Regions from separate parts of the Streptomyces sp. MNU89 genome, predicted to be linked through region 1. Evidence: riboswitches for the same ligand, from Rfam matches in the RefSeq annotation. Region 1 holds a riboswitch; the other holds the start of a gene.
The links. Region 1 has a riboswitch for glycine ahead of gcvT (glycine cleavage system aminomethyltransferase GcvT). Riboswitches for the same ligand answer to the same signal wherever they lie in the genome.
Positions count from the first base shown of each region.

Region 2: another riboswitch for glycine. It lies ahead of gcvP (aminomethyl-transferring glycine dehydrogenase); the one in region 1 lies ahead of gcvT (glycine cleavage system aminomethyltransferase GcvT).

Region 1 covers NZ_JAJKLL010000001.1:2,224,458-2,229,733, forward strand. The annotation lists gene E4N63_RS09435 (enhanced serine sensitivity protein SseB) at 1-521, opposite strand, end outside; gene E4N63_RS09440 (ATP-binding protein) at 856-1,584, opposite strand; glycine riboswitch at 1,809-1,911, shown strand; gene gcvT (glycine cleavage system aminomethyltransferase GcvT) at 2,080-3,210, shown strand; gene gcvH (glycine cleavage system protein GcvH) at 3,300-3,683, shown strand; gene glyA (serine hydroxymethyltransferase) at 3,716-4,978, shown strand; gene E4N63_RS09460 (L-serine ammonia-lyase) at 5,212-5,276, shown strand, end outside.
Region 2 covers NZ_JAJKLL010000001.1:296,144-301,419, reverse strand. The annotation lists gene E4N63_RS01450 (MerR family transcriptional regulator) at 1-128, shown strand, start outside; gene E4N63_RS01445 (bifunctional nuclease family protein) at 191-664, shown strand; gene E4N63_RS01440 (MerR family transcriptional regulator) at 842-1,453, shown strand; gene E4N63_RS01435 (DNA polymerase IV) at 1,532-3,106, shown strand; gene E4N63_RS01430 (PRC-barrel domain-containing protein) at 3,019-3,399, opposite strand; glycine riboswitch at 3,515-3,613, shown strand; gene gcvP (aminomethyl-transferring glycine dehydrogenase) at 3,804-5,276, shown strand, end outside.

The DNA of each region.
Region 1 (5,276 bases):
ACCCCCGTTGTGGTGAACTCCCCGGCGGCGGCGGCCAGGAAGTCGACCGGTTCGTCCTGCCAGTCGGGCTCGAAGAGCCGCACCCGCCCGCCGGACGGGACGCCGGGCCCGGTCTCGCCGCGGCCGGTGCGGCACAGCTCGGCCACGGCGGGCGGCGGCAGCGGTACGCCGACGGAGGTGCCGCCCGGGTTGACGGCGATGCCCATCTGCGGCGGCAGCCCGCGGGCGAACTCCCGCGCGGGCGCGACGGTGCAGGGCATGTGCGAGCCCGCACCCCGGAGGAACTCCTCCTCCGAGCTGTAGACGGGGACGCAGGCGATGCCGGCCACGTCCAGGGTGGGCAGGTCCAGGTCCGGGCTGGAGGGCCCGCCGCCGTTCGGCAGCGGCACCCAGATCCGGCTGCGGCCGAGCACCTCGATCAGCCGGGCGCCCGCCCCGGGGACCCCGAGGGAGGCGGCGAGCACCTCTTCCAGTTCGTTGCGGGGGAACCCGCCGGGCAGACCTCCGGACACGCCGGGCATCCCCGCCGGGGCCGGGGTGCGCTCGTGCTGCTCCGGGATGCTCATGCCGTCGATGCTCATGCCGTCCAACCACGTCTCGTCCGCGTCGCCCGGGCGCCGCGGGGCCTGTCGCCCGGAGCCCGGCACGTCTGCGCCGTCCGGCCCGCGCGGACGCCGCGGCCACCGCCCGCGGCGGCCGGGGTCGTCAGGATCCGGGAATCCGGGTAGCAGAACCCTAGCGCCAGCCCACCGGGGTACGGCCAGGGGCCCGACAGCGCGGATTCACGGCGATTCCGGGATTCCCCTCCGCCGTCCGGGCCGTCCGGGCCGTGCGGCGGCCGGGACACCGGGGCGGTCAGCCGAAGCCGATGGTGTGCAGCGCGCTCGCCGACGCCCGGTCGAGCAGCACCACGGAGACGCAGCCCTCCGGGGCCCGGCCGGCCTCCGCGTCGGCGACCAGCCGGGCCACCGCCCGGCGGTGGCGGGCGAAGGCGTAGCCGGAGACGCCCCGGCCCCGCGCGAACTGCCCGGCGAGGGCCGTCTCCGGGGAGACGTCCAGCAGCGCCAGGTGCAGACCGCGGCCCCGTCGGCGGGCGTCGCGCGCCAGCCAGCGGCGCACCCAGGTCAGGGTTCCGCAGTCGTGGACGACGACGCTCGCGCCCGAGCGCAGCGCCCGGCGCAGCCCGGCGTAGTGCGCGGCGCGCACCAGGGGGCGGTAGAGGGCGTAGGGCAGGGCGGCGGGCAGCCGGCGCTGCCAGCGGTCCCGGGCGTCCTGGGAGTCGATGCGGTGGACGGCGCCGCCGCGGGCGTCGCGGTCGGCGGTGGCCCGCTTGATCAGGGTGCTCTTGCCGCTGCCGGGGAGCCCGGAGACGACGAGGACGTCGCCGGCCGGGTAGCGCAGCGCGGACGGCCTGCGTCCGCGCAGGTCCGTCTCGGCCGCGTCCGCTCCGGCGGCGGCCGGGCAGGCGGACGCCGTCCACTCCGCCGCGGTCTCCGGTCCGGCGGAGGGCTCCGCTTCCGCCGCGGTGCTCCGTCCCGCCGCGGTCTCCGGCCCGGCCGCGGTCTCCGGCGTGATCGCGTACATCCCCTGGACCCGAACCTGCACCTGATCGTCCCCCCTCTGTGCGGTCACCCCCGGACTGCCCGGCCAGCCTGGCAAGAACGGTGCCGCGTTACAACGTCGATACCCGATGCGCGGTTCCGCGATGTGCTGATGAGACGGACCCTCCGGGGCGGTTCTCCGGTTCCCTCCGGGTCTGTATTCCGCTTCCCGTGCGATGATGACCGCGCCAACTGCATACCGCCGTTCGAATCCGCGCGGGAGAGTCCCCGGTCCGGCCGCCGTGCCGCCGGGGCGCCGAAGGAGCAAGTCCTCCCTTGAATCTCTCAGGCCCCGTACCGCGCGGACGAGGCAAATCTGGAAAGCGGGCCGTCCCTCCGGGGCGTCCCCACCCAAGGTGCAAGCCACGATCCCGGGTACGTACGGTTGTGGCGAAGCTCTCAGGTTCCATGACAGATGGGGAGACTGTGTTGCCGATGCCGCGCAGAGTTCCGCCACCTTCGTCAGGGAGCCACCGCCATGACCGATGCCCCCCGCCGCACCCCGCTTGACGCGCTGCACCGCTCGCTCGGTGCCTTGATGACCGACTTCGCCGGCTGGGACATGCCGCTGCGCTACGGCAGCGAGCGGGACGAGCACACCGCCGTCCGCACCCGGGCCGGCCTCTTCGACCTCTCCCACATGGGCGAGATCACCGTGACCGGCCCGCAGGCGGGCGAACTGCTCGACCACGCCCTGGTGGGCAACCTCTCCGCGCTCGCGGTGGGCCGGGCCCGCTACACCATGATCTGCGAGCCGGGCGGCGGCATCCTCGACGACCTGATCGTCTACCGCCTCGCCGGGGAGCGGTACATGGTCGTCGCCAACGCCTCCAACGCCCAGGTGGTGCTGGACGCGCTGACGGAGCGCGCCGCCGGCTTCGACGCGGCCGTGGCCGACGACCGCGAGAACTACGCGCTGATCGCGGTCCAGGGCCCCGAGTCCCCCGGTATCCTCGGCTCGCTCACCGACGCGGACCTGGACGGGCTCAAGTACTACGCCGGGCTGCCCGGCACCGTCGCCGGCGTCCCCGCCCTGATCGCCCGGACCGGCTACACGGGCGAGGACGGCTTCGAGCTCTTCACCGCCCCGGACGACGCCGAGCCGCTGTGGCGGGCGCTCACCGCGGCGGGGAAGGAGGCGGGCCTGGTCCCCTGCGGCCTGTCCTGCCGGGACACGCTGCGCCTGGAGGCCGGGATGCCGCTCTACGGGCACGAGCTGAGCACCGAGCTCACCCCGTTCGACGCCGGACTCGGCCGGGTGGTCAAGTTCGACAAGACCACGAACGGCGGCCGCTTCGTCGGCCGCGAGGCGCTGGAGGCCGCCGCGGCCCGCGCCGCGGAGGCCCCGCCGCGGAAGCTCGTCGGCCTGGTGGCCGAGGGGCGGCGGGTGCCGCGCGCCGGGTACGCGGTGGTGGCCGCGGACGGCGGCGAGGTCATCGGCGAGGTCACGTCCGGTGCCCCGTCGCCGACCCTCGGCAAGCCGCTCGCCATGGCGTACGTGGACCCCGCCTACGCCGGCCCGGGGACCCCGGGGGTGGCCGTGGACATCCGCGGCCGCCACGAGCCGTACGAGGTCGTGGCCCTGCCGTTCTACAAGCGGCAGCGCTGAATCTCCCCTTCCCCGGCGTTTCCCCCTCGTCCGTCCCACGTGTCAAGACCCGTACACGAGCACGTCACCGAATCCAGGAGAATCAGGTCATGAGCAACCCCCAGCAGCTGCGCTACAGCAAGGAGCACGAGTGGCTGTCCGCCGCCGAGGAGGGCGTGTCCACCGTGGGCATCACCTCCCACGCGGCCGACGCGCTCGGTGACGTCGTCTACGTCCAGCTCCCGGAGGTCGGCGACACGGTCACCGCGGGCGAACCCTGCGGTGAGCTGGAGTCGACCAAGTCGGTCAGCGACCTGTACGCGCCGGTCTCCGGCGAGATCACCGAGGTCAACCAGGACGTCGTGGACGATCCCGCGCTGGTGAACTCCGCCCCGTACGAGGGCGGCTGGCTGTTCAAGGTGAGGACCGACGAGAGCGCGGGCGAGCCCGAGCTGCTCTCCGCGGACGAGTACGCGGCCTTCACCGGCAACTGAAGCCCCTCCCTGCCACCGATCGGGAAGACCTGATGTCGCTTCTCAACGACTCCCTGCACGAAGTCGACCCGGACGTCGCCGCCGCCGTCGACGCCGAACTCGACCGCCAGCAGTCCACCCTGGAAATGATCGCCTCGGAGAACTTCGCGCCCGTCTCGGTGCTGGAGGCCCAGGGGTCGGTCCTGACCAACAAGTACGCCGAGGGCTACCCGGGCCGCCGCTACTACGGCGGCTGCGAGCACGTCGACGTCGTCGAGCGGCTGGCCATCGCCCGGATCAAGGAGCTGTTCGGGGCCGAGGCCGCCAACGTCCAGCCGCACTCCGGCGCCCAGGCGAACGCCGCCGCGATGGCCGCCGTCCTCAGCCCGGGCGACACCATCCTGGGCCTGAACCTGGCGCACGGCGGGCACCTCACCCACGGCATGAAGATCAACTTCTCCGGCAAGCTCTACAAGGTGGCCGCCTACCACGTCGACGCCGAGACCGGCCGGGTCGACATGGACGAGGTCGAGCGGCTCGCCAAGGAGGAGCGGCCCAAGCTGATCATCGCGGGCTGGTCCGCCTACCCGCGCCGGCTGGACTTCGCGGCCTTCCGGCGGATCGCGGACGAGGTCGGCGCCTACCTGATGGTGGACATGGCGCACTTCGCCGGCCTGGTGGCCGCGGGCCTGCACCCCTCCCCGGTGCCGCACGCCCACATCGTCACCACCACCACCCACAAGACGCTGGGCGGCCCGCGCGGCGGCGTGATCCTCTCCACGGCCGAACTGGCCAAGAAGATCAACTCGGCCGTCTTCCCCGGCCAGCAGGGCGGCCCGCTGATGCACGTCATCGCGGCCAAGGCCGTGGCCTTCAAGGTCGCGGCGAGCGAGGACTTCAAGGACCGCCAGCGCCGCACCCTGGCCGGCTCGCGCATCCTGGCGGAGCGGCTGCTGGCCGAGGACGTCACCGCGGCCGGCGTCTCCGTCCTCTCCGGCGGCACGGACGTCCACCTCGTCCTGGTGGACCTGCGCAACTCCGAGCTGGACGGGCAGCAGGCCGAGGACCGCCTCCACGAGGTCGGCATCACGGTCAACCGCAACGCCGTCCCGAACGACCCGCGCCCCCCGATGGTCACCTCGGGCCTACGGATCGGCACCCCGGCGCTCGCCACCCGCGGCTTCGGCGAGGACGACTTCCGCGAGGTCGCGGACATCATCGCCGAGGCGCTCAAGCCGAGCTACGACGCGGAGGCGCTGCGCGGCCGGGTCTCCGCCCTGACGGCGAAGCACCCGCTGTACCCCGGGCTGAAGTAGCCCGCTCCCCGGCCGCTCCGCACAACCCGCCGCACCGGCCGGCAGTGGTACGGGGCGGAAACGAACGGCCCCACATGCCCGGTTTCCGCCCCGTATATTGCCTCTTGCAGGCTCTTGCAGCCGCTTGCGGCCTCTTGCCCCACCTCGCCCGCACCGCCGTCCGGCCCCCTACCCCGTGGACCGCCGGGCGGCCCGTTTCCCCGCCACCGCGGGGATGATCCGGGAGTCCCACCGTGGCCATCTCCGTCTTCGATCTCTTCTCGATCGGCATCGGGCCGTCCAGTTCCCACACCGTGGG
Region 2 (5,276 bases), 1.9 Mb from region 1:
CGCTGAGGCGGCACCGCAACCCCCAGACGCGCGCCCACGCCGAATCCACCGCGCGCGAGCTGGCGACCCTCTCGCTGCGGCTCCACGCGGCCCTGGTGCAGTCGTCGCTCGGGGTGCGCCTGCGCTGACTCCGCGCTTCCGAGGGGTGCCCGACTACCCAAAACGGCCGGGCAGGTCCTAGGGTTGCTGTGTGAACGAGCTCGACGTTGTGGGTGTCCGGGTGGAAATGCCCTCCAACCAACCGATCGTGCTCCTGCGTGAGGTGGGAGGCGATCGGTACCTTCCCATCTGGATCGGACCGGGGGAGGCGACCGCGATCGCCTTCGCCCAGCAGGGCATGGCCCCGGCCAGACCGCTGACGCACGACCTGTTCAAGGACGTGCTCGAAGCGGTGGGCCAGGAGCTGACCCAGGTCCGCATCACGGATCTGCGGGAGGGTGTCTTCTACGCGGAGCTGGTCTTCGCGAGCGGTGTCGAGGTGAGCGCCCGCCCGTCCGACGCCATAGCCCTGGCCCTGCGCACCGGTACCCCGATCTACGGCAGTGACGGGGTGCTGGACGACGCCGGTATCGCCATCCCGGACGAGCAGGAGGACGAGGTGGAGAAGTTCCGCGAGTTCCTCGACCAGATCTCGCCGGAGGACTTCGGCACCAGCAGCCAGTGACGCGGGCGGGAGTTCCCCGCAACCGCCCGCCGCGCATTCGCTGAGCCGTTCCCCGCCCGCGGTTACGGAAAACCACCCCAGGGGTGATTATCACCCGGCGTGCCGAGCGCGGCGATCGTTGACGCACCCCCGGCGACTGCCTACCGTCGACAAGGCAGGTCAAGGACGGAGGTCGGCGTGAGCAGCACCGGCGACGGTACAGCGGCGGGCAGTCCCATTCCGCTCCACGCGGGTGGCTCCGCCCCCATCCAGAAGACCGCCGCGACGGGTCCCGTGACATCGCCCGGTCAGCCTTCCGAGAACGTCGGCTACCGGGGCCCCACGGCCTGCGCGGCCGCGGGCATCACCTACCGGCAGCTCGACTACTGGGCCCGTACGGGGCTGGTGGAGCCGAGTGTGCGCTCCGCTCACGGCTCGGGCGGCCAGCGGCTCTACAGCATCGAGGACGTCGTCGTCCTCAAGATCGTCAAGCGGTTCCTGGACACCGGTGTCTCCCTGCAGAACATCCGCGCGGCGGTGCGCCATCTGCGCACCCGTGAGCGGGCCGACCTGGCCCGGATGACGCTGATGAGCGACGGCGCGACGGTCCACGAGTGCTCCTCCCCGGACGAGGTCGTCGGCCTCCTGCAGGGCGGCCAGGGCATGTTCGGCATCGCCGTCGGTGTGGTCTGGCGCGATGTGGAGAGCGCGCTGCAGCAGCTGCACGGGGAGCGGGTGGACACCGGGGAGACCCTGATCGGGCACCACCCCGGTGACGAACTGGCCCGCCGCCGGAACCGCGCCGGCTGAGACCGGCCCCGGCGCGCCGGTCCGGTGGCGGCGCGGCCGCCGGAGCCGTTGTCGGTGCCGTAGGGCAGCATCGGTGCCGTGAGACCGGTTCCGACGATCCTGCACCTGGACATGGACGCCTTCTTCGCCTCGGCGGAGCAGGCGTCCAAGCCCAGTCTGCGCGGAAAGCCGGTCGTCGTCGGCGGTCTCGGGCCGCGCGGCGTCGTCGCCACCGCCTCCTACGAGGCGCGGGTCTTCGGTGTCCACTCGGCCATGTCGACGGCCCAGGCCCGCCGGCTCTGCCCCAACGCCGCCTATCTGACGCCCCGGTTCTCGCTGTACCGGCAGGTGAGCGAAACGGTCATGGAGCTGCTGCGGGAGCTGTCGCCGCTGGTCGAGCCGCTCAGCCTCGACGAGGCCTTCGTGGACCTGGAGGCGGGCCCGGCTCCTCCGGCGACCGCCGCCGCGGCCCGGGAGGCCGGCGAGCGGCTGCGGACCGCGATCCGCGCGCGGACCTCGCTCACCGGCTCGGTCGGCCTGGCCGGATCCAAGATGCTCGCCAAGATGGCGTCCGAACAGGCGAAGCCGGACGGCCTCGTGGTCATCGAGCCCGGTACGGAACGCGAACTGCTAAAGCCGATGTCGGTCCGGGTGCTGCCCGGTGTCGGGCCCGCCACCGCCGAGCAGCTCCGCCGGGCGGGCATCGGCACCGTCGAGGAGATGGCCGGGGCGGGGGAGGCCGAGTTGGTGCGGCTGCTGGGCAAGGCGCACGGCAGCTCGCTGTACGCCCTCGCCACCGGCCGGGACGACCGCCCGGTGGTGGCCGAGCGGGACAGCAAGTCCGTCTCCGTGGAGGACACCTTCGACGTGGACCTGCACGACCGGACCCGGGTGTACGGGGAGGTGGTGCGGCTGGCCGGCCGGTGTGTCACCCGCCTGCGGGCCGCGGGCCGGTCCGGGCGCACGGTCGTCCTCAAGGTCCGGCGCTACGACTTCTCCACGCTGACCCGCTCGGAGACCCTGCGCGGTCCGACCGACGACCCGGGGGTGGTGCGCGAGGCGGCGGTGCGGCTGCTCGACGGGGTGGACACCACCGGCGGGGTGCGGCTGCTCGGCGTCGGCGTCACCGGGCTGGCGGACTTCACCCAGGAGGATCTCTTCGCGCAGGCCGCGCTGGAGGGCACCGGCCCGGCGGCCCCGGCCGTCCGCGCGCGGACCGGACCGGGCGGGGACGAGGACGCGGAGGCGGGCACCCGGCCCGACCGGCCGGGGGAGGGCCTCGCCGCGGCGGAAGCGGCACCGGCCGGTGACGCAGAGGAGGCCGGGGGTCCCCGGGAGGGCTCCCGACGGTGGCACCCCGGGCATGACGTGCGGCACGCGGAGTACGGGACTGGCTGGGTGCAGGGCAGCGGTCTGGGCCGGGTGACCGTCCGGTTCGAGCAGCCCTGGTCGGATCCGGGGCGGGTACGGACCTTCCGCGCGGACGATCCGGCGCTGGAGCCGGCCGCGCCGCCGCCGCTGGTACGGCCGGCCGGCGGCCCGGAGCCCGGCCGGAGCGGGCGCCGGGAACCCGGCCCGCCGGGCGGTCAGGTGCCGGATCCGGCGGTCCGTCCGGAGCCGTCCCGGCCGGGGGCCTCCTCGTCGCCGTCCGGGAGCTCCGCCTCCAGCCCGTAGTGGTGGTAGAGCTGGATCTCCTGCTCCGGCGAGAGGTGGCGGCCCACCCCGAAGTCCGGCGCGCTCCGGATCAAGGACCGGCGGTAGGGCACGTACAGGGTGCCGTCGACGAACTCGCTCGGCTCCAGCGGGACGAAGGCGTCCCGGCCGAACAGGCCGGTGCGCACGGCCGCCCACTCGGGCAGCCCGGTGGCGTCGTCGAGGTACACCTCGTCCACGGTGCCGATCTTCGTACCGTCGCTGTCGAAGGCCTTGCGGCCGATGAGGCTCCGCGGGTCGATCCCCGTGTGCACGGTCCCTCCAACTGGTCGGCGGACTTCCCCGTGGGATCCACGTAAGGCCAGATCCGGCCCGTCGGCCACTCGGGGGTCCGGTCCGGGGCCCCGCTGGTAGGCTGGCTGTGGCCGCAGATCCCGTGCGGGAGAGTCCTCCGCCCCCCGGGGCCGGGGGCGCCGAAGGAGCAAATCCTCCCCGGAATCTCTCAGGCACCCGTACCGCACGGGCGAGGTCACTCTGGAAAGCAGGGCAGGTGCCGGGCCGGCTGTGCCGGAACCTTTCCTCACCGACGGTGAAAGCCGGACCGCGTGTGCGGGGTCCGGCGAAGCTCTCAGGTCGACGACAGAGGGGGAGGCCCCCGTTCGGGGTACCCGTCAGGGTGCCCCTTCGCAGGTCCGCGTCGACCAGGAGGCCTCCGCAGATGACCGCACCCCGCATTCCCCTCTCCCGGCTGGAGCGTGGCACCCCGTTCGCTCAGCGCCATATCGGCCCCGGCCGCGAGGCCCTGGACAAGATGCTCGCCCAAGTGGGCTACGGCTCGCTCGACGAACTCACCGCGGCCGCCGTCCCGGACGTCATCAAGAGCACCGGGGCGGTGGCGCTGCCCGAGGCGCGCGGAGAGGCCGAGGTCCTGGACGAACTGCGGGCCCTGGCCGGCCGCAACCAGGTCCTCACCTCCATGATCGGCCTCGGCTACCACGGCACCTTCACCCCGCCGGTGATCCTGCGCAACGTCATGGAGAACCCGGCCTGGTACACCGCCTACACCCCCTACCAGCCGGAGATCTCGCAGGGCCGGCTGGAGGCGCTGCTCAACTTCCAGACGGTCGTCGCCGACCTCACCGGCCTGCCCACCGCCGGCGCCTCGCTGCTGGACGAGGCCACCGCGGCCGCGGAGGCGATGGCGCTCTCCCGCCGCGTGGGCAAGGTGAAGGACGGGGTCTTCCTGATCGACGCCGACTGCCTTCCGCAGACCATCGCCGTCATCGAGACCCGCGCCGAGCCGGCCGGGACCGAGATCGTCGTCGCCGACCTGTCCGGCGGCATCCCGGACGAGATCGCCGAGCGCGGCGTCTTCGGCGTGCTGCTGCAGTACCCGGGTGCCTCCGGGCGGATCACGGACCCGCGGCCCGTCGTCGAACGGGCGCACGAGCTGGGCGCCGTCGTCACCGTCGCCGCCGATCTGCTCGCCCTCACCCTGCTGACCTCGCCCGGTGACCTGGGCGCCGACATCGCCGTCGGCTCCACCCAGCGCTTCGGCGTCCCGATGGGCTTCGGCGGGCCGCACGCCGGCTACATGGCGGTGCGGGAGTCCTACGCCCGCAACCTGCCGGGCCGCCTGGTCGGCGTCTCCGTCGACGCGGACGGCGCCCCCGCCTACCGGCTGGCCCTGCAGACCCGTGAGCAGCACATCCGCCGGGAGAAGGCGACCAGCAACATCTGCACCGCGCAGGTGCTGCTCGCGGTGATGGCCGGGATGTACGCCGTCTACCACGGGCCGGACGGGCTCGCGGACATCGCGCGCCGCACGCACCGCTACGCGGCCCTGCTCGCCGAGGGCCTGCGGGCCGGCGGCGTGGAGGTCGTCCACGGCGCGTTCTTCGACACGGTGACGGCGCGGGTGCCCGGCCGGGCCGCCGGGGTCGTCGCCGCCGCCCGCGAGGCCGGGATCAACCTGCGGCTCACCGACGCCGACCACGTGGGCATCGCCTGCGACGAGACCACCGGCAGGGACGAGCTGGCCGCGGTCTGGGCCGCGTTCGGCGTCCCGGCCGGCGCCGCCTCCGTCGACGAGCTGGACGCCGCGGTGCCCGACGCGCTCCCCGAAGGGCTGCTGCGCACCGACGAGTACCTCGGCCACCCCGTCTTCCACGAGCACCGCTCGGAGACGGCG